4 regions of the Rheinheimera sp. WS51 genome follow, and region 2 is predicted to be linked to each of the others. Evidence: predicted binding sites of a transcription regulator. Region 2 holds the regulator's gene; each other region holds the start of a gene.

Region 1 (4,809 bases), on a different contig from region 2:
AAACAGTCGATAGCATAAGCAGTTAATAGTCTATACCTTAGAGTCAAGAGTAAAGCTAACTTATCGCTAGCTTAACGATGCTGTAAATGATTATTTTGGAAATAGTAACATGATAATAAATAAAATAATTTTCTCACTGAGTATTAAGCTTGTTGTTGCAATAAGTCTTTTTAGCGTTGTTACAGCTTGTGCAACGAAAACAAGTACTGAAGTGAAAAATGTCGCCATTGTGCCTAAACAGTTTCCTGTTTTACAGGCCGTTGGTTATGCCCCTATCAGTTTACAGAAGGGGCAAACTGAGCAGCAAAGAATGTTGCAGGCAATTACAGCCTCTAAGCTTGATGCATATCGTGAACTGGCCGAAATAGTGCACGGACAAAAACTTGACGCTAAAAACGAAGTTACCAATACTTTTAAAAGCCAAAGCGGAATCGCTTCATCAGTTACAGGACTAATTAAAGGGGCTAAGGTGGTAAAAAGCTATGCGATTAATGATGTGTATATCACAGAGCTGGAATTAGATTTTGAACAAATTTATCAGCTATATAACAAAGTAGGACCAAAGCAGAAGGGTAAGCGTATTCGCTATTATTAGTTTTTAGAAACGTAGTTGCTAAGTAGTGTACGAGCTGAGTAATGACAAACTACATAATTTACGTGCTTAGGCTTTAATACCTTTGCCGATATTGTCTATAGATGGTTTGCCTTTATTGGTATAAGTTAAGCCTGACTTGCCTTGTTGAGATAAAAGGGTATTTTTGAAACGTTCTAAAGTGAGTTGGCTTTGCTCTAATACTTGTTGATTAACGTTGTTTTGCTGTTTGCAATTAGCTAATAACCCATCAATTTTAGTTACTTCTGCGCTAAACCAATCAGCAGCTTTAAGACTAGCAAGCTCAGGAAGCTGTGCCACTGCATTATCGGTCTCGGTAATAGAAGCAAGTAATTGATTCTTTTCTAGCGTAATACGCTCAAGGCTTGCAATATCACGCTCAGATAGAGCGGCAAGTTCTTGCCGTAATAGCAGCAACAACTCATTTAGATGCTGTTGTTGTTGTTCTAGTAGGGTAGAGGCTTTATCTGTATTCATTAGTGGCTGAATAACTCGTTTTCAAACTCTACGATGCTTTTAGCTAGCTGCTCAACATTAATTTTATATTTACCTTCACTGATCGCTTGCTTAATTTTATCCACTTTCTCTTGATCAATGCCGCTGCTGTTATTCGCTTTTTCAGTTAGTTTAGTTAACTGCTGAGCTTGTGGTGTTAAAGACACTGAATCTTGTTTTTGATTCGGCGCTTGAGCCGAATTTTGTTGCACACTTGCTTGCTGACGTTGAGTTTGTTGCTCAACTTTGTCAGTTTTAACTTGTGCATTATTTTGTAAGTTGTTGATATTGATAGCCATGATATAACCTCATTACCTAAGTACAGATCCCTATGTACAGCTTAACGGCTTTACTTAAGAAAACTTTAGTAAAAAATAATTAAAATTTAATGCTTACACTATTTACGCCTGTAACTTCTGCACGAATAGTACGTTTAGATTGGCGGTTAATTATCTCTATTGAATCACCTAAACTGCCATCTTGTTGGGCAATACCGGTGGCCGACACATTTAAGCCTTTATTGCTAATTGATATTGTAACAACATCGTCTTTACACACAAGACAAACATCTTGCAATGTCAGCATTTGGCCCATACTCAAGGTACGTTTAGTTTTAGCGCCAACTATTTGACTCGGCTCTGTGATTAAGCTGCCTCTGACAAAACGTCGTTCTCTTGTTTCTAGTGCCAACATATCGGCAGTAATTTGTGTTCCTGAAGCAATATTTTGTTTTAAAATGACAGCTTGAACAACTTGGTCAATACGAACAGACAAATATAACTTCCAATTATCATCTGTGAGGCATTGGATTAAAATGGTATTTTGTCGTTGACTAATCGGTTGCGACAAACTGAAGTCCAGTGGTGCTGTGCAAGTTTTGTTACCAATACGCTCATCTAAAGGGCTTAATTTAGGAATAAACTCATTATTACTAAGCTGAGATAACTCTTCATTTAACCACGCTTCTGCAGCCGCAGTTAGCTTGGCGGGTGAATATTCGTTCGCTACAACATAATTAGGTAGTAACATCATAATCATAATGAAGTATAATTGGCCTAGTCGTGGTAGAAATTTGTCGTACTTTTTCATATATATTCAGCTATGCTTTATAAGTTAGTGCTAAAGATTGTCAAAAATCAGGCGATATAAGTATTCGTTATAACAGCAAAGCAATAATCACGCCGAAGCTCAGATATAAGTCGATTTATATTAACGATATCAGTTAGAGGTAGTAAATGGCAGGTGTTTTAGACTCCGTTAATCAGCGAACGCAATTAGTTGGTCAGAATAGACTTGAGTTACTGCTATTTAATTTAGCGGGTAGGCAGCGTTATGGCATTAACGTGTTTAAAGTACGAGAGGTTTTACCCTGCCCAGCATTAACGGCTGTACCAAGACGTAATAAATACGTAAGAGGTATTGCTTATATTCGCGGACAAGCAATTTCTGTTATTGACCTTAGTTTAGCAATTGGCGGTAAAGCCATAACTGATGTTAGCAAAAGTTTTATTGTTATTGCTGAATATAATCGCTCTGTGCAAGGCTTTTTAGTTCATGGTGTTGAACGGATTATTAATATTAATTGGGAAAAAATATTACCGCCCCCCAAAGGTACTAGTGGCAAACAAAGTTATTTAACTGCAATTACTGAAATTGATAATGAATTAATCGAAATTCTAGATGTTGAAAAAATTCTAGAAGAAATATCACCTTCAGCTACTACAGTAACTTCACAAATGGATACTCAGCGTATTGCTGCTGATTTAGGTGAGCGCATTATTTTAATTGCTGATGACTCTGCGGTTGCCCGCAACCAAGTGAAGCGAGCACTTGAAAGCTTAGGTGTGCAAATGCACGTTGTTAATAATGGCCGCGAAGCACTTAATTTTTTACAACAAACGGCTCAACAGTGCCAGCAATGTATCACCGAGAAAGTCGGTTTGTTAGTCTCTGATATAGAAATGCCAGAAATGGACGGCTATACCTTAACAGCAGAAATTAAGTCTGATCCTAAATTAAAACAATTACACGTCATATTACATACATCATTAAGTGGTGTGTTTAATCAGCAAATGGTGCAAAAAGTTGGGGCTAATGACTTTATTGCTAAGTTTAATCCCAATGAATTAGCTGAATCCGTACAAAAGTGGCTACTTAAAGCGTAAGGGAACTGTGTGCTAAATAAAGAGTTATATGACATTGAATACAAGCAGTTTCGTGACTTTCTTGAGCTGCAATGTGGCATTGTATTGGGAGAAAATAAACAATATTTAGTGAAAAGTCGGCTGGCGCCTTTGATGCAACGTTTTTCGGTTGACTCTTTATCTGAGCTGGTGCAAAAAACTTTAAACCCGTTAGAAAGACAATTACGAGCCGAAGTTATTGATGCGATGACAACGAACGAAACCTTGTGGTTTCGTGATACCTATCCTTTTGAATTATTAAAAAAACACATTCTTCCTGAACTAGAAAAGCAGCAACGTAATATAAAAATATGGTCAGCGGCAAGTTCTAGTGGCCAAGAACCCTATTCAATAGCCATGTCAGTGCTTGAATATAAACAGCTGCGCTCTGCGTCAGCTAACTTAAATGTGAGTATCTTAGGTACTGATATTTCTAAAACCATGTTGCAACATTGTCAACGAGGCGAATATGATAGCTTAGCGTTAGCGCGAGGTTTATCGCCAGAGCGTCGCAGCCGTTTTTTTGCCGATAGCGGCAAAGGAATGATGCAATTAAAACCGGAAGTAAAACAAAGTGTCAGCTTTCGGCACTTAAATTTACTTGATAGCTATAGCTTACTCGGTAAGTTTGACGTTATTTATTGTCGCAATGTACTGATATACTTTTCTAATGATGTTAAAGCTAAAATTTTAACTAAGTTCGCTCAATCTCTTAATTCTAAAGGGTTTTTAATACTAGGGGCTTCAGAGTCATTATCGACTATCAATAATGACTTTGACATGATCCGTTGTAACCCTGGCATTATATACCGCAAAAAAATATAACTTTTCTTACCTGTATTTCATTTCTGGCCCATAAGTTGCTTCTAGATTACTAAAGGTACCAATAGTAATTCAGAGGTGGCAAAAAAATGGCGATCAGTTTTGAAAAAGCATTTGGCATGCATCCTGAAGCGTTAATGATCCGCGATCGCAGAGCTCAAGTGCTATCTGAAAATATCGCAAACGCTGATACCCCAGGTTATAAAGCGCGTGATATCGACTTTAACCAAGCTATGAAACTGGCTAAAGCTCATCAATCAGGCTCTGTTGGCCGTACCCATGAAAAGCATTTTGCAATTTCAAGTCAATTAGGCGCCGATACGTTATTTCGCAACCCTGATCAACCTGATACTGGTGACGGTAATACTGTGGATATCCATCATGAGCGTAATGCATTTATGCAAAATAGTATGGAATATCAAGCCAGCTTATCCTTTTTAACAGCAAGAATTAATGGCCTGAAAAAAGCCATTACGGGTGGAGGGCAGTAAGCATGAGTATGTATAAAATTTTTGATATCGCAGGTAGCGGTATGGCGGCCCAATCTGTTCGTATGAACACAACGGCCAGTAATATTGCTAATGCTAACAGTGTGAGTAGCAGTGTTGATCAAACTTACCGTGCCAGACACCCGGTGTTTGCTGCAGAGTTATCAGCAGCTAAACAAATGCAGGGTGACGATGGGGTTGGCGTTAA
Region 2 (4,809 bases):
ATTTCCTGATAACCGTTTACAAAACAACCAAGCGGTACGTGTTCAGGGCAAAGGTTTCTATATTGAAGGTGTGGGTATTCAGGCAGACTTAACCCAAAAGACCTTACATTTACTGCAACATAATAAAACGGTATACCAAAATGAAGGCTAATTATTTATCGGCAACAGCTTTACTATTAGTGGCATTAAGTACTAATGCTGCCGAGCCAGATTATAAGCAACAAATTCAGATTGATGCAGATAACTTATCTTCGATCAAAGAAAATGTACTGACTTACCATAATAATGTCATTATTAGCCAAGGCTCAATGAAGATGAAAGCCGATCAATTAGAAATCAATGCCAGTGCGGGTAAAGGCAAAGAAATCTATATTGCCAGTGGACGGCCAGTACATTATTCCCAAATGATGGAAGGCGGTAAGTTAGTCACCGCTAAAGCGAATCAAATGCGTTATGAGCCTTCTAGTCGTACCTTAACCCTCAGTGGCGACGCCGAACTAGCCCAAAGTGGCAGCATAGTAAAAGCATCTATTATTCGTTATAACGTTGAAAAACAACAATTAAGTGCAGATAGTAATAAGACCAAGCGTGTTACAACCATTTTTACACCTGAGGGAAATGATAACCCATGAAATTAGTGGCAGCGCATTTGGCTAAGAGTTACAAAGGCAGACAAGTTGTTAAAGACGTTAGTTTAGAAGTTAATGCTGGCCAAATAGTTGGTTTGCTTGGCCCTAATGGTGCCGGTAAAACAACAACATTCTATATGATCGTTGGCCTAGTGCCTTCTGATAAGGGCAGCATTACCCTGAATGATCAAGATATGACCTTTGAACCTATTCATGCTAGAGCGCGAAAAGGTATTGGTTACTTACCGCAAGAAAGCTCTATATTTCGCAAGCTTAGTGTGTACGATAACTTAATGGCAATTTTACAAACACGTAAATCACTTAGCCGTGCAGAACGTGAAGAAATAGCCGATAACTTATTAGAAGAGTTTCATATCGGCCATATTAAACATAGCTTAGGCATGAGTTTATCCGGTGGTGAACGCCGCCGTGTTGAAATAGCAAGAGCCTTAGCCGCTGAGCCTGCATTTATACTTTTAGACGAACCTTTTGCAGGCGTTGATCCTATATCTGTATTAGATATAAAGAAAATTATTCAACATCTAGGCCAGCGAGGGATTGGCGTATTAATTACCGATCATAATGTACGCGAAACACTGGATGTGTGTGAAGTGGCTTATATAGTAAGTCATGGCGAATTAATCGCGTCAGGTGCACCACAACAAGTATTAGCAGACCAAAAAGTAAGAGATGTATACCTAGGCGAGCAATTCAGACTATAGTTTAAATATATAATTTAGGTATAGTAGCTTTATATAAAGCTAATCCGTTAGTCATTTGTGTTTCAGGAGAACAGTAGAAGTACATGAAGCCATCTTTGCAACTTCGCTTAGGACAACAGCTGACCATGACACCCCAGTTGCAGCAAGCTATTCGCTTATTGCAACTGTCTACTATTGAATTACAGCAAGAGATTCAAGAAGCGCTTGATGCCAATCCTTTACTAGAAGCTGAAGACGACTACACTTCACAAAAGGAAGAATCATTACAACAAAATAGTCAAAAAACAGATGACTCAACACCCGAGAATGACTCAAAAACAGATATCAGCGAAACTGACGCCAGTGAAGCATTAACCGACAATAATATTCAAGAAGATCTGCCATTAGATAATGACTGGGACGACCTCGTTAGTGCAACACCGGTTAGTTCTGGAAGCAGTAGCAACAGTGATGACGATACCGCATATCAAGGAGAGACAAGCCAAAGTCTGCAAGATTATTTACGTTGGCAAATGCAATTAACGCCCTTTTCTCAAGTCGATTTAATTATTGCAGAAGTGATTATTGAAGCAATAGATGAAACTGGCCTATTGACTATTAGCTGTGAAGAAATACTGCAATCACTAGACTTACCTGATGTTGAAGCTGATGAAGTAGAAGCGGTGATAAAGCGGATCCAACTATTTGATCCTATTGGCGTTGGCGCCCGCACAATTCAAGAATGCTTATTAGTCCAATTACGTCAATTTCCGCAAGAAACAGCCTTTTTAGCCCAAGCCCAGTCGATTTTATTAGAACATTCTGATTATTTAGCTAATCGGGACTTCCGTTCTTTGATGAGAGTGACTAGACTCAAAGAAGATGAGCTAAAACAAGTTATGCAATTGATACAAAGCTTAAATCCTCGCCCTGGTGCTGATGTGATTAGGCAGGAGCAACAATATGTTATTCCAGATGTTAGTGTAAAAAAAGTTAAAGGCCGTTGGCAGGTTGAGTTAAACACTGAGACTATGCCGAAAATACGAGTTAATCAACACTATGCGGCTATGTCGAGAACGGCAAAAAATAGCAACGACAGCCAATTTATTCGTTCTCATTTACAAGAAGCAAAATGGTTTATAAAAAGTTTAGAAAGTAGAAACGAAACGCTGTTAAAGGTGTCCAACTGTATAGTGCAGCAGCAACAGGCGTTTTTTGAACATGGCGAAGAAGCCATGAAACCCATGGTATTAAATGATGTGGCAGAAATGGTTGGCATGCATGAGTCAACTATTTCAAGAGTAACAACCCAAAAGTACATGCATACGCCAAGAGGAATATTTGAACTTAAGTTCTTTTTCTCTAGTCATGTGAGTACAGATAGTGGCGGCGAATGTTCATCCACTGCTATTCGTGCCTTTATTAAAAAATTAGTGGCGGCGGAAAATCCGGCTAAACCGCTAAGTGACAGCAAAATGGCCGAAATATTACTAGAACAAGGGATAAACGTTGCAAGGCGAACTATAGCCAAGTATCGTGAGTCTTTATATATTCCACCGTCAAACCAGCGCAAGACCTTAATATAAGTAATTAAAAGAAGGAATAGCCTATGCAAATCAATCTTACTGGTCGTCATGTTGAAATCACAACTGCATTAAAAGAGTACGTAGACACTAAGTTCGCAAAATTAGCACGGCATTTTGAGCATATTACTAACGTAAATGTTGTTTTAACTGTCGAAAAAATAAAACAAATAGCAGAAGCTAAGATTAACTTAAGTGGTGCTGAAGTATTCGCCGTCGCTGATGATGAAAATATGTATGCAGCCATTGACCAGCTAATCGATAAACTTGATCGACAAGTTATTAAACACAAAGAAAAGTTAACTCGACACTAAAGCATCTATGATAAATTTAACCACCATGCTCACGGAGAACTGCACTAAAAGTGCAGTTCTTTTTAATAGTAAAAAGCGTATTTTAGAATATATTGCTGAGCTAGCGCAGCAGCAATTACCTGAAGTCACCGAGTACAGTATTTTAGAAGCACTAATGGCGCGAGAAAAGTTAGGCTCTACAGGTATAGGTGGTGGTATCGCCATCCCCCATGGCAAACTAAGCAACGTGGTCAAGCCTATTTTAGTCTTTGTTGTTAGTAAAGAAGCGATCGCTTTTGACGCTATAGACAATCAGCCGGTTGATATTTTTTGTGCCATTTTAATTCCAGAAGATCAATGTCAATCTCATTTAAGTACGTTGTCTAGTATCGCTAAATTACTCAGCCAGAAAGAATTAACCAAAAAAATTCGTGCCGCCGAAACTAATCAACAACTTTATCAGCTCCTAATGGAGCATTGCGAGGTTAACTCATAATGATGAAGTTACTTGTTGTTAGTGGCCGTTCTGGATCAGGTAAGTCGGTAGCTTTACGGGTAATGGAAGACTTAGGATATTACTGCGTTGACAATATTCCGGTTAACTTACTGCCGACACTGGCAACAACGGTTATGGGACAATATGAGCGAGTTGCCGTCAGTATTGACGTGCGCAACCTGCCAGAAAACCCAGATGACTTAACCGAAATTTTATCTTATTTACCGCGTAAAGTTGATTTACACATATTATATTTAGATGCTGATCATAGCACCTTAATTCGCCGTTTTAGCGAAACTCGACGTATGCACCCGCTTTCACATAAGGCCATGTCATTAGATGAAGCTATTTTGCGTGAACAGCAGTTGCTTGATCCTGTAGCAAGCAGCGCAGACTTATATATCGACACCACAGAGCTGAATGTACATCAACTAGCAGAGCAGTTACGGGAGCGCATATTAGGCCAAAAAACCGGTCGCTTAGTTATACTATTTGAATCTTTTGGTTTTAAATATGGCATTCCTAAAGATGCCGACTATGTATTCGACGCCAGATTCTTACCTAACCCACATTGGGAGCCGGACTTAAAACCTCTAACAGGACTTGATCAACCAGTAAAAGACTATCTAGCTTCTCAACCCGTTGTTGCTAAATATATTTGGCAGATTAATAGTTTCATTAGTAGCTGGCTACCTCACTTAGAGCGTAATAATCGTAGCTATTTAACTGTGGCGATTGGCTGTACTGGAGGGCAACACCGTTCAGTGTATATAGCTGAATGCTTAGCAGCTAGCTATCGCAGCCATCGAGATGATGTTCAACTACGTCATCGCGAACTAGTCCGACACCATCAGCGTCAAAGCTAATCCTCGATGCAATGCAAGCAAGATGTCACTATTGTTAATCAGCTTGGCTTACATGCCCGAGCTGCGACTAAACTCGCGCAATTATGTCAGCAGTTTTCCGCTAAAATAGAGTTAATTCAAGAGCAGCAAGTTGCTGATGCCAGCAGTGTTTTAGCATTGTTAATGCTAGCGAGTAGCAAAGGCAAAACAGTACAAGTAGCAACTGACGGTGAAGACGCTGAGCAAGCATTAGCTGCCGTTG
Region 3 (4,809 bases), on a different contig from region 2:
TTTGCATTACTAACCCAGCAGTTAGCTTATCAAGATCCAACTAAACCTGTTGAAAATGATCAAATGATAGCGCAGATGACAAACTTTACCATGGCAGATGGTATTAGCTCATTAAATGCTAGTTTTGCAGGCTTTGCCGAAAGTATGACATCAAACCAGGCGTTGCAAGCCTCGTCATTAGTGGGGCGAAGTGTGCTTACTCAATCCGATGAAATTGTATTTACAGGTGATAGCTTATCGCGAGGAAATATTAGCTTAGATAAACCGGCAAATACGATGAAGATTAGTATTGAAAATGATAAAGGCGAAGTTATTCAAAGCTTTAGTGTAGACAACCCTAAAGTTGGTAAAAATGAGTTTATCTGGGATGGTACCCATAATGGCACCGGCTCTGATGTAGAAGCCGAAGGTGATGATGACGTTGCCGACCGAGTTAAAGCGGGCGTTTATAAAATAAAAGTCGATGTTGCTTATGCCGATGGCTCAAATGGTAGCTTGCCGGTAAATGTTTATACCCCTGTTGGTAGCGTGAGTATGAATGGCGGCGCTAATGGCAGCATTATGCTAAACCTGCTGGGTTTAGGCGCGGTGAAATTAAGTGACGTTTTAGAAGTATCTTACGGTTAATAATACAGAATGCTTATAAGCAAGTAGAGGTAGAATATGAGTTTTAATATCGCACTAAGCGGCTTAGCTGCCGCACAAAAAAATTTAGACACCACAGCAAATAATATTGCTAACGTTAATACCACTGGTTTTAAAGAATCACGCGCTGAATTTGCTGATGTCTACGCCACTTCCATTTTTGCTTCAGGTAGAACCAAAGTGGGTGATGGTGTATCAACCTCAACTGTTGCCCAGCAATTTAGCCAAGGCTCGTTGCAGTTTACCAATAACTCGCTAGATTTAGCGATAACAGGTGAAGGCTTCTTTGCTTTAACGCCAGATCGTTCTTCACAAGACTTAACCTACACCCGCTCAGGTGCATTTAAGTTAAATAAAGACAACTTTATTGTTGATAACAACGGCAACTTCTTGCAGGGCTATTCGGTTGATGCGGTAACCGGCGAGAACCAGTCAGTAAGTTTAAGCACGACTCAACCGATATCAATCCCAACATCGGCAGGTGCACCTCGCGCCACGTCGAATATATTCTTAAGCATGAATTTAGATTCAAGAGCAGTGCCAACATCGGGCACGACATTTGATCCAACTGATCGGGCGACCTATAACCATTCGACTTCTGTGACGGTATACGACAGTTTAGGTGAAGCCCACACAGCGACAACTTATTTTAGAAAAGTAGCACCTGCAAGTCCTCCGGTTCCAGGTGCGCCATCAGAGTGGGAAACAAAACTGGTCTGGGATGATAAAACCGCGCCAGGTGAAGAGTTTGATGGTGATACATTGCAGTTCGATTCAAACGGTAATTTATTAACGGGAGTACCTAATCCAACTATTCCAATTGATATGGCTCGATTAAACGATCCTGCTAATGGTTACTTAACTAATGGTGCCCAGTTTTCTGCTGACGTAGTTGTTAACTTTAGGGATGCATCTGGCGTTAAACTGCCTACTCAGTATGCTTCTAACTTTGATGTGCAGAATTTAAGTCAAGATGGTACGACAGTAGGGAATTTAACCGGTGTTGATATTGACTCTTTTGGTCGAGTTTTAGCCAGTTATAGTAACGGTGATACCTCTTACTTGTCACAAGTAACCTTAGTACGATTTGCTAATGTACAAGGCTTAAAGCAAGTAGGAAATACTTCTTGGAAGCAAAGTATTACTTCTGGTGAGCCAATAGGTGGCCAAGCGAATACCGGTACTTTAGGCTCAATTAACTCGTCTGCATTAGAGCAATCTAACGTTAACTTAACGACAGAGTTAGTTGACTTAATTAGTGCTCAGCGTAACTTCCAAGCAAACTCTCGTGCGCTTGAGGTTAACAGCACCTTACAACAAACTGTGTTACAAATTCGCTAAGTTATACTTAAATTACAGCACCGCCTTTTGGCGGTGTTTTTTTTTGCGTTTAATTTAGGTTGTACTTGCTAGCTTTTAAGTCAGATTTATATTGCCTATTTATGTTTTTACATTTGTCATCAGTTTATTTCGTTCCTGTTTATCCTTCTTATTAATGCCGCTGTTAATTCTCTTTTTAAATTGATTTTAGTTTCTGGCACTGTTTTTGCTTTGTTATTGCTAAGTAAGTAATGCTCAAGTTGGAGTAAACAATGGATAAACTGTTATATATCGCCATGAGCGGTGCCAAAGAGAACATGAATGGTATTGCCGTGCGGGCTAATAACCTTGCTAACGCAAGCACCGTTGGTTTTAAAGCGGATTTTGAGCAAGCTCGCTCAATGCAAGCTTTTGGTGCCGGTTTACCCACTCGTGTATTTGCTATGACTGAAAACCCCAGCCAAAACTTTGACGCTGGCGCTATTATGACGACCGATAGAGACTTAGACGTGGCGATACAAGGCGACGGCTGGTTTAGCGTATTAGCAGCCGATGGCAATGAAGCTTATACCCGCTCAGGTAACCTACAAATTAGTGCTAATGGCATGTTAGAGACGGCCACAGGCAATTTAGTTATGGGAGACAATGGTCCCATTCAACTGCCTTTGCCTATTGCTAAAGTAGAAATTGCCCTAGATGGCACTATAAGTGCATTACCACAAGGGGCACCTGCTAATGCAATGGAGCAAGTTGGGCGAATCAAATTGGTTAAGCCATTACATAGTGACATGGAAAAAGGCAGTGATGGTTTGTTTCGGCGTAAAGATGGCCAGCCGGCACAAGCAGATATTAATGTTAGCTTATTAAAAGGTGCAGTTGAGGGCAGTAATGTCAGTGCTGTAGGCGAAATGACTAATATGATTAGTTTGCAGCGTCAGTTCGAGCTGCAAGTCAAAATGATGAAAACCGCTGAAGATATGGATCAGCAACAAAATCAATTATTAAGAATCGTAGGCTAATTGCCTGCCATTAATATGAGCTAAGGCTCAGGAGGCTTATATGCATCCAGCATTATGGATAAGTAAAACCGGTTTAGATGCTAAACAGCGTGATATTTCGGTTATCTCAAATAACTTAGCAAACGCCAGTACTGTAGGCTTTAAAAAAAGCCGCGCTATTTTTGAAGATTTACTCTATCAAAATGTTAATCAGCCTGGTGGTGCTTCATCGCAGAACTCGGAGTTACCTAATGGTTTAATGATAGGTGCCGGTACTAAAGTTGTGGCAACTCAGAAAAACTTTACCCAAGGTAATATGATTACCACAGATAACAGTTTAGATCTGATGGTGCAGGGACATGGTTTTTTTGAAGTATTAATGCCAGATGGCAATATTTCTTATACACGAAATGGCCAGTTTACGGTTGATAACGACGGCAATTTAGTCACCTCAGGCGCGGGGTATCAAGTGCAACCTAACATTGTTATTCCACCTGATGCCAAAAGTATTACTGTTTCTCAAGATGGCCAAGTGTCGGTTCAGTTAGCAGGCCAGGGCGAGCCAGCGGTGCTAGGACAGCTAATGGTGACTAATTTTATTAATCCAGCGGGTCTTGAGCCAATTGGCCAAAACTTATTTAGTGAAACTGGTGCAAGCGGCGATCCTGTGCAAGGAGTCCCAGGCTTAGAGGGCTTAGGCATCATTGTTCAGGGCTCATTAGAAACCTCTAACGTCAATGTGACAGAAGAATTAGTCAATTTAATTGAAAGTCAGCGCGTATATGAAATGAACTCTAAAGTCATTTCATCGGTTGACCAAATGTTAAGTTTTGCTATTCAGCAGTTGTAATAGGAGTAGCCACTATGCAATTCATTAAAGGGTTAACACCAGCCGTTATATTCGCACTTACGTTAAGTGGCTGTGCATCATTACAACAACCCCAAGCTGATGATCCTAACTATGCGCCTATGGTGCCAGAGCCGGCAGAACGGCCTGTTATGCAAAGTGGCTCTTTATTTGCTCAAAATCACTCTAATAGCTTGTATTCAGATAATAAAGCGCGTCATGCCGGCGATATTATTACCGTGCTTTTAGTCGAAAAAACGCAAGCGAGTAAAAAAGCTAAAACGGAAACGAAAAAAGATACTAATACATCTTTTGACCCTATGATTGGCTTAAATGGTGGCCCCGTCTCAATTGGCGGTAATGTGTTACAGTTTGGTGCTGGCTCACAATCTGGCTATAAAGGCGATTCTAAGGCAGACCAAAGTAACAGTTTAACCGGTAACATTTCGGTCAATGTATTACGAGTTCAAAGTAATGGTAACTTAGTGATCCGTGGTGAAAAGTGGTTAACTTTAAATACCGGCAAAGAATATATTCGTTTAACCGGCGTTATTCGAGCTGAAGATGTGGATGTTAACAACACAGTAGAATCGACTAAAATAGCCAATGCCCGCATAGAATATAGCGGTACAGGTAGCCATCATAATGGTCAGTCACCTGGTTGGTTATCGCGATTCTTTAATGGTCCGTTATGGCCTTTCTAGGAGCAAAGTATGAACGCTAATTTTAAAGCCATGATAAAGTCTATTCTGTTAATTAGCTGCTTTAGTCTTACGCTGCCAAGTTATGCTGCGCGGATAAAAGATGTAGCCGACGTGCAAGGGGTAAGATCAAACCAATTAGTTGGCTATGGTTTAGTTGTTGGTTTACCCGGCACTGGCGAACAAAGCCCTTTTACTGAACAAAGCTTTCGTACTATGTTAAGTAATTTTGGTATTTCGTTACCGTCAAATATGCGGGCACAAATTAAAAATGTAGCCGCAGTAAGTGTGAGTGCAG
Region 4 (4,809 bases), on a different contig from region 2:
CGATATTATTATCACTGATATCCAAATGCCCGTTTGTGATGGTATTCAAGCCATGCAACTATTGCGTCAGCTAGGTTATGACCGACCAATTTTCGCAATGTCTGCCGATGCCATTTCTGCAGAAGGTTTTACTGACACCCTAACTAAGCCTGTTGATAATCAGCAACTTGCGAATATAGTGCTGCAAACATCATCACAAAAACGGATCCCGTTAGTTATTGATGAAACACTTACAGAGCTATTTTATGAGAATTTACAACAACAAAAAATTGGATTCCAACAAGCTTTAACAGATAAGAATGCCACTGTGATGCGGCAAATTTGCCATAAAGTGAAGGGCGGTGCAGCCAGCTTTGGTCATATTGAACTTACTGATGCAGCCGATGAACTACAAAGCTTACTGCAACAAAAACCTCTGGATGCCCCGCTATTATTACGCTGTCAGCAGTTTAGCCAGTTACTACAACAGTGTGGAGAGAGCAATGCGAGAAGCTAAAGCTTTACTTGTCGACGACATTGACTACACACGGCAGCTATTACGCAACAATATTATGGCTATTGCCAAAAACGCTCCACTTGAAGTGGATAGCTTCCAGTTTTTCAATGCTAATTCAGCAGCGTCAGCTATGAGTATCTTCAGCTTACAAAGCCCTGATATTATATTTTTAGATATAGAGCTCCCCGATGGCTCTGGTTTAGACTTACTGGCTAAAATTAAGAAAGTAAAACCTGAATGCTTTATTATTATGGTAAGTGCCAACAGCACCTTAGAAAACGTACAAAATAGTATTAAGCTTGGTGCAGCAACTTTTATTGTTAAACCTTTTACTGGCGATAAAATACTGGCTGCTATGCGTTTATTCTCTAAGCACAATGTAAAAATAAAAATTAAAAATAATGATTAACAAGAAAAACTGACAAAACTTTGGTAAAGTTTAAATAATATCATGTACGTAAGGAAACAATATGCGCTTAGCTTTACTATTTATAGCGGCTCTAGCCACATCCAGCGCACTTCAGGCTGCTGACTTTTATCAAATACCTATCGCTAATGACGCGCGCGAATTTGCTCGCTTAGATAATAAACTACCTGCTGTCTTAAGCTATTTTAGCCAGCAAAGCATGCCGGAATTACGCCAATACTATATTCAGCAATTAGGTGAGCCATATAAAACTGAATCAATCTACGGCAGAGAAAACTTATTTTTCCAAGTAGATGGCCAGCAAGTTCGCATCTTATTATCAGAACGCGATAACTGGCGCCAAGTTGATATTATGGTGCAATAAAAAAGCTAACGAATATTAAGGCTTACTTAGCTGCAATACCACCCGGCGATTCTTTTTACGCTCAATTGCAATTTGATTGGGCGCAATATGCCGCCGCTCGCCAAAACCAGTCACTTGCACTTTATCTGCACTTAAGCCCGCTTTAACAAAAAACGATTTTACTTTTTCTGCCCGCTTTATCGATAACTGCTCATTCATCCAGCGACCACCATAACTATCGCTATAACCTTGAATTTCAACATAGTCGATATCTGAGTCATATTTTAAATACTCAGCTATTTGCGCTAAGCGTCTACTTGACTCACGACTTAACTGATCACTGCCTGTTTCATAATTTAAAACGGTAAATGCAATATCTTCAAAGCTATAAGGTAATAATCCGGCTATACATTGATTAAAAGCCGTAAAAGTAGCAGAAAACTGTACCGGATTAATAAACGCAACAATTTTATTGTCTGGGCTATACCAATCATTAAAATAAAAACTTGGGCTAAACCCTTGCTCTAATTCAGTAAGTAATGTCCAAGCAGCCTTTTTCGGCAACTCACCATTAAATTGTTTTAATAGCTGCATAGTGGCAATGGCCTTACTTGGCTCGCCTGCTCGCCACGCTGGTGGTACTGATATAACTTCAGCTAAAGCGTAGTTGTCAGGTAAACGAAGCATTTGCAGCTCAAACGCCATATTTAAACTTTTACTCGCCACACTGCGAAATAGCGCCTGACCAAACCGAGGAATATCATGCCTTAGCTGACATTCTAATGGCGTATTTGTGCTTAATTGCCATGTTGACTGTTCAATTGTGGCAGAATATTGACGCAACTGGGTTGTCGCCTGCACACTTGTTAAAGTTAAGGCGCTTGTTAAAACCATGAATATTGGTAGCATCTGCATGTTTCACCACTAAATTAATCTTAAGCAATTGCTTATTTCACTCTAACATAAGCAAACACTATGCCGCACCAAGACGTTACCGTTATTTTTTGGCATAATAGCCACAGATTTGTAATATGGCGTAATTATGACAAAACAAACTTCTCTACTCGCTCAACGCTTTCGCGGCTATTATCCTGTTGTTATCGACGTTGAGACCGCTGGCTTTAATGCAAAAACGGATGCTTTACTTGAAATAGCAGCAACCTTATTAACTATGGATGATGAAGGCAATTTATTGCCGCAGCAAACGCTGCATTATCATGTTGAACCTTTTGAAGGCGCTAATCTTGATGCAAGCTCTCTAGCCTTTAATGGTATTGATCCTTTTAATCCTTTAAGAGGCGCAGTCAGTGAACGCGAAGCCATTAGTGAAATTTGTAAAGCGGTTCGCAAAGCGCAAAAAGCCGCAGGCTGCCAACGTAGTGTTATCGTGGCTCATAACGCCGCTTTTGATCAAGGCTTCGTTAATGCGGCCATTGAACGCTTAAAGTATAAGCGCTCGCCCTTTCATGCCTTTGTTTCCTTCGACACTACTAGCTTAGCTGCTCTTGCCTTAGGCCAAACGGTACTTGCAAAAGCTTGCCAATATGCTGGCATCGAGTTTGATAGCAAACAAGCACACAGCGCTTTATATGATACAGAACGCACAGCAGAATTATTTTGTTATATTATAAATAAATGGCGAGACTTAGGTGGCTGGCCGCTATTAGGGCCGCTAGAGCAAGAGGAAGCGGACTCGGATCCAGCGATAGATGCGACTAGCAACAGCAGCGAAAATAACGATAACAATAACGCGAGTAAAAACCAGTAGTTGCTTATGATAGCAGCGGCAAGAATAACTAGACGTAAAAACATTCATTGCGAGCAAGCTAGTTAAGCTGCTCGCAATCCACTCTATCCCTTGTTAACGACTAGGGGATCCGCGTCTTTACTGGCTATCAGCGTCGTTTTCAGCACTTGTTCCTGCTTTAGCAGCAGTTTCTTTGATTAACGACTGTAACTCGCCACGTTGGAACATCTCTAGAACAATGTCACAACCACCTATTAATTCACCCTCTACCCATAGTTGTGGAAAAGTAGGCCAATTTGCATATTTAGGTAGCTCGGCACGAATTTCTGGATTTAATAAAATATCGACATAAGCAAATTGTTCACCACAAGCAATTAAAGCCTGAGATGCTTGAGCTGAGAAGCCACAACTTGGAAATTTAGGTGAGCCTTTCATAAATAAAAGAATAGGGTTCTCGGCTATCTGTTGCTTAATTTTGTCAATTGTTTCCATAATTACCTCTTACAAAAAGTGAGCTTAATACTATTTTACGCTGTTCTTTTCTTAGTTACACTTGAGTTTTAATAAAAAAACCCCATATCTTATAAGATAACGAAAAACGATTGATACTTTAGGTATAAAATCGTCATAAACTAGGCACGGTAAAACTTGAGTAAACTAGTCAAGTTTTGTAGTCTACGCCACACAGACATGTTAAACAACGTTTACGGAGAACAACAATGGCCTTTGAATTGCCTGCATTACCTTATGCAAAAGATGCTTTAGCCCCACATATTTCTGCAGAAACTTTAGAATACCACTATGGTAAACATCACAATACCTATGTTGTAAAGTTAAATGGTTTAATTGAAGGTACTGACTTCGCTGGTAAATCTTTAGAAGAGATTGTACGCACGTCTGAAGGCGGTATCTTTAATAATGCAGCCCAAGTATGGAATCACACTTTCTACTGGCACTGCTTAGCACCTAATGCAGGTGGCGAGCCTACAGGTGCATTAGCAGATGCTATTAATGCAAAATGGGGTTCTTTTGCTGAGTTTAAAGCTGCATTTAACGACAAAGCAGTTAATAACTTTGGCTCAAGCTGGACTTGGTTAGTTAAAACTGCAGATGGCTCATTAGATATTGTTAATACCAGCAACGCTGCTACCCCATTATCTGATACATCATTAACGCCAGTATTAACAGTAGACTTATGGGAACATGCTTACTATATCGATTACCGTAATGCACGCCCAACTTACTTAGATGCTTTTTGGGCATTAGTAAACTGGAAGTTTGCTGCTGAAAACTTTGCTAAATAAGCACTGTTCTACTAAAAACCCAGCTAAATGCTGGGTTTTTAATCATTACTACCTTTATTTAATCTTCAGCTACAAAACAAGTTAGCTGGTTTCGGCCACCTTCTTTAGACTGATACAATGCTTTGTCTGCCGCTTCAATCCAATGTACGTGCTGTTTCATGCTATTATCAAACTCGGCTAAACCTAAACTAATTGTCACCTTCAGCGGTGTCTGATTAAACATCACTGTCAAATTTTCAACTGCATAACGCACTCGCTCAGCAAAGTGAGTCGATGGCTCAATAGAAGTATCAACTAATAACACAGCAAACTCTTCGCCACCGTAACGACCGGCGATATCTGTTTCTCGTAAATTACTGCGAATAGTATCAGCAATCTTTTGGATCACTAAATCACCAGCCGTATGGCCATAGGTATCATTAATATTTTTAAAGTGATCTATATCGCACATTAGTAGCGTGCTGTTATGTGAGTAACGTTGTATCCGCTTAA

The links. The regulator sigma-54, encoded in region 2, starts transcription at its own class of promoters, with help from an activator protein. The targets are predictions, from matches to a motif close to TGGCANGNTNCNTGCTT.
Region 1: flgA (flagellar basal body P-ring formation chaperone FlgA) is a predicted target of sigma-54. The motif match lies at 2,276-2,292, and genes of this name have one in related genera.
Region 3: flgF (flagellar basal-body rod protein FlgF) is a predicted target of sigma-54. The motif match lies at 2,181-2,197, and genes of this name have one in related genera.
Region 4: ACRCA4_RS07740 (flagellar protein MotY) is a predicted target of sigma-54. The motif match lies at 2,231-2,247, and genes of this name have one in related genera.

The regions. Positions count from the first base shown of each region.
Region 1 covers NZ_JBOTRC010000004.1:10,546-15,354, reverse strand. Annotated here, with positions in the region: gene ACRCA4_RS06900 (LPP20 family lipoprotein) at 110-595, shown strand; gene flgN (flagellar export chaperone FlgN) at 662-1,090, opposite strand; gene flgM (flagellar biosynthesis anti-sigma factor FlgM) at 1,090-1,407, opposite strand; gene flgA (flagellar basal body P-ring formation chaperone FlgA) at 1,487-2,197, opposite strand; gene ACRCA4_RS06880 (chemotaxis protein CheV) at 2,344-3,273, shown strand; gene ACRCA4_RS06875 (CheR family methyltransferase) at 3,283-4,116, shown strand; gene flgB (flagellar basal body rod protein FlgB) at 4,203-4,604, shown strand; gene flgC (flagellar basal body rod protein FlgC) at 4,607-4,809, shown strand, end outside.
Region 2 covers NZ_JBOTRC010000001.1:73,750-78,558, reverse strand. Annotated here, with positions in the region: gene lptC (LPS export ABC transporter periplasmic protein LptC) at 1-151, shown strand, start outside; gene lptA (lipopolysaccharide transport periplasmic protein LptA) at 141-632, shown strand; gene lptB (LPS export ABC transporter ATP-binding protein) at 629-1,351, shown strand; gene ACRCA4_RS00420 (RNA polymerase factor sigma-54) at 1,435-2,916, shown strand; gene hpf (ribosome hibernation-promoting factor, HPF/YfiA family) at 2,940-3,227, shown strand; gene ptsN (PTS IIA-like nitrogen regulatory protein PtsN) at 3,235-3,702, shown strand; gene rapZ (RNase adapter RapZ) at 3,705-4,568, shown strand; gene ACRCA4_RS00400 (HPr family phosphocarrier protein) at 4,575-4,809, shown strand, end outside.
Region 3 covers NZ_JBOTRC010000004.1:5,389-10,197, reverse strand. Annotated here, with positions in the region: gene ACRCA4_RS06860 (flagellar hook assembly protein FlgD) at 1-627, shown strand, start outside; gene flgE (flagellar hook protein FlgE) at 664-1,986, shown strand; gene flgF (flagellar basal-body rod protein FlgF) at 2,238-2,984, shown strand; gene flgG (flagellar basal-body rod protein FlgG) at 3,025-3,813, shown strand; gene flgH (flagellar basal body L-ring protein FlgH) at 3,828-4,514, shown strand; gene ACRCA4_RS06835 (flagellar basal body P-ring protein FlgI) at 4,545-4,809, shown strand, end outside.
Region 4 covers NZ_JBOTRC010000004.1:184,477-189,285, forward strand. Annotated here, with positions in the region: gene ACRCA4_RS07725 (response regulator) at 1-496, shown strand, start outside; gene ACRCA4_RS07730 (response regulator) at 483-905, shown strand; gene ACRCA4_RS07735 (hypothetical protein) at 967-1,287, shown strand; gene ACRCA4_RS07740 (flagellar protein MotY) at 1,303-2,175, opposite strand; gene rnt (ribonuclease T) at 2,309-3,034, shown strand; gene ACRCA4_RS07750 (Grx4 family monothiol glutaredoxin) at 3,152-3,505, opposite strand; gene sodB (superoxide dismutase [Fe]) at 3,733-4,317, shown strand; gene ACRCA4_RS07760 (diguanylate cyclase) at 4,376-4,809, opposite strand, start outside.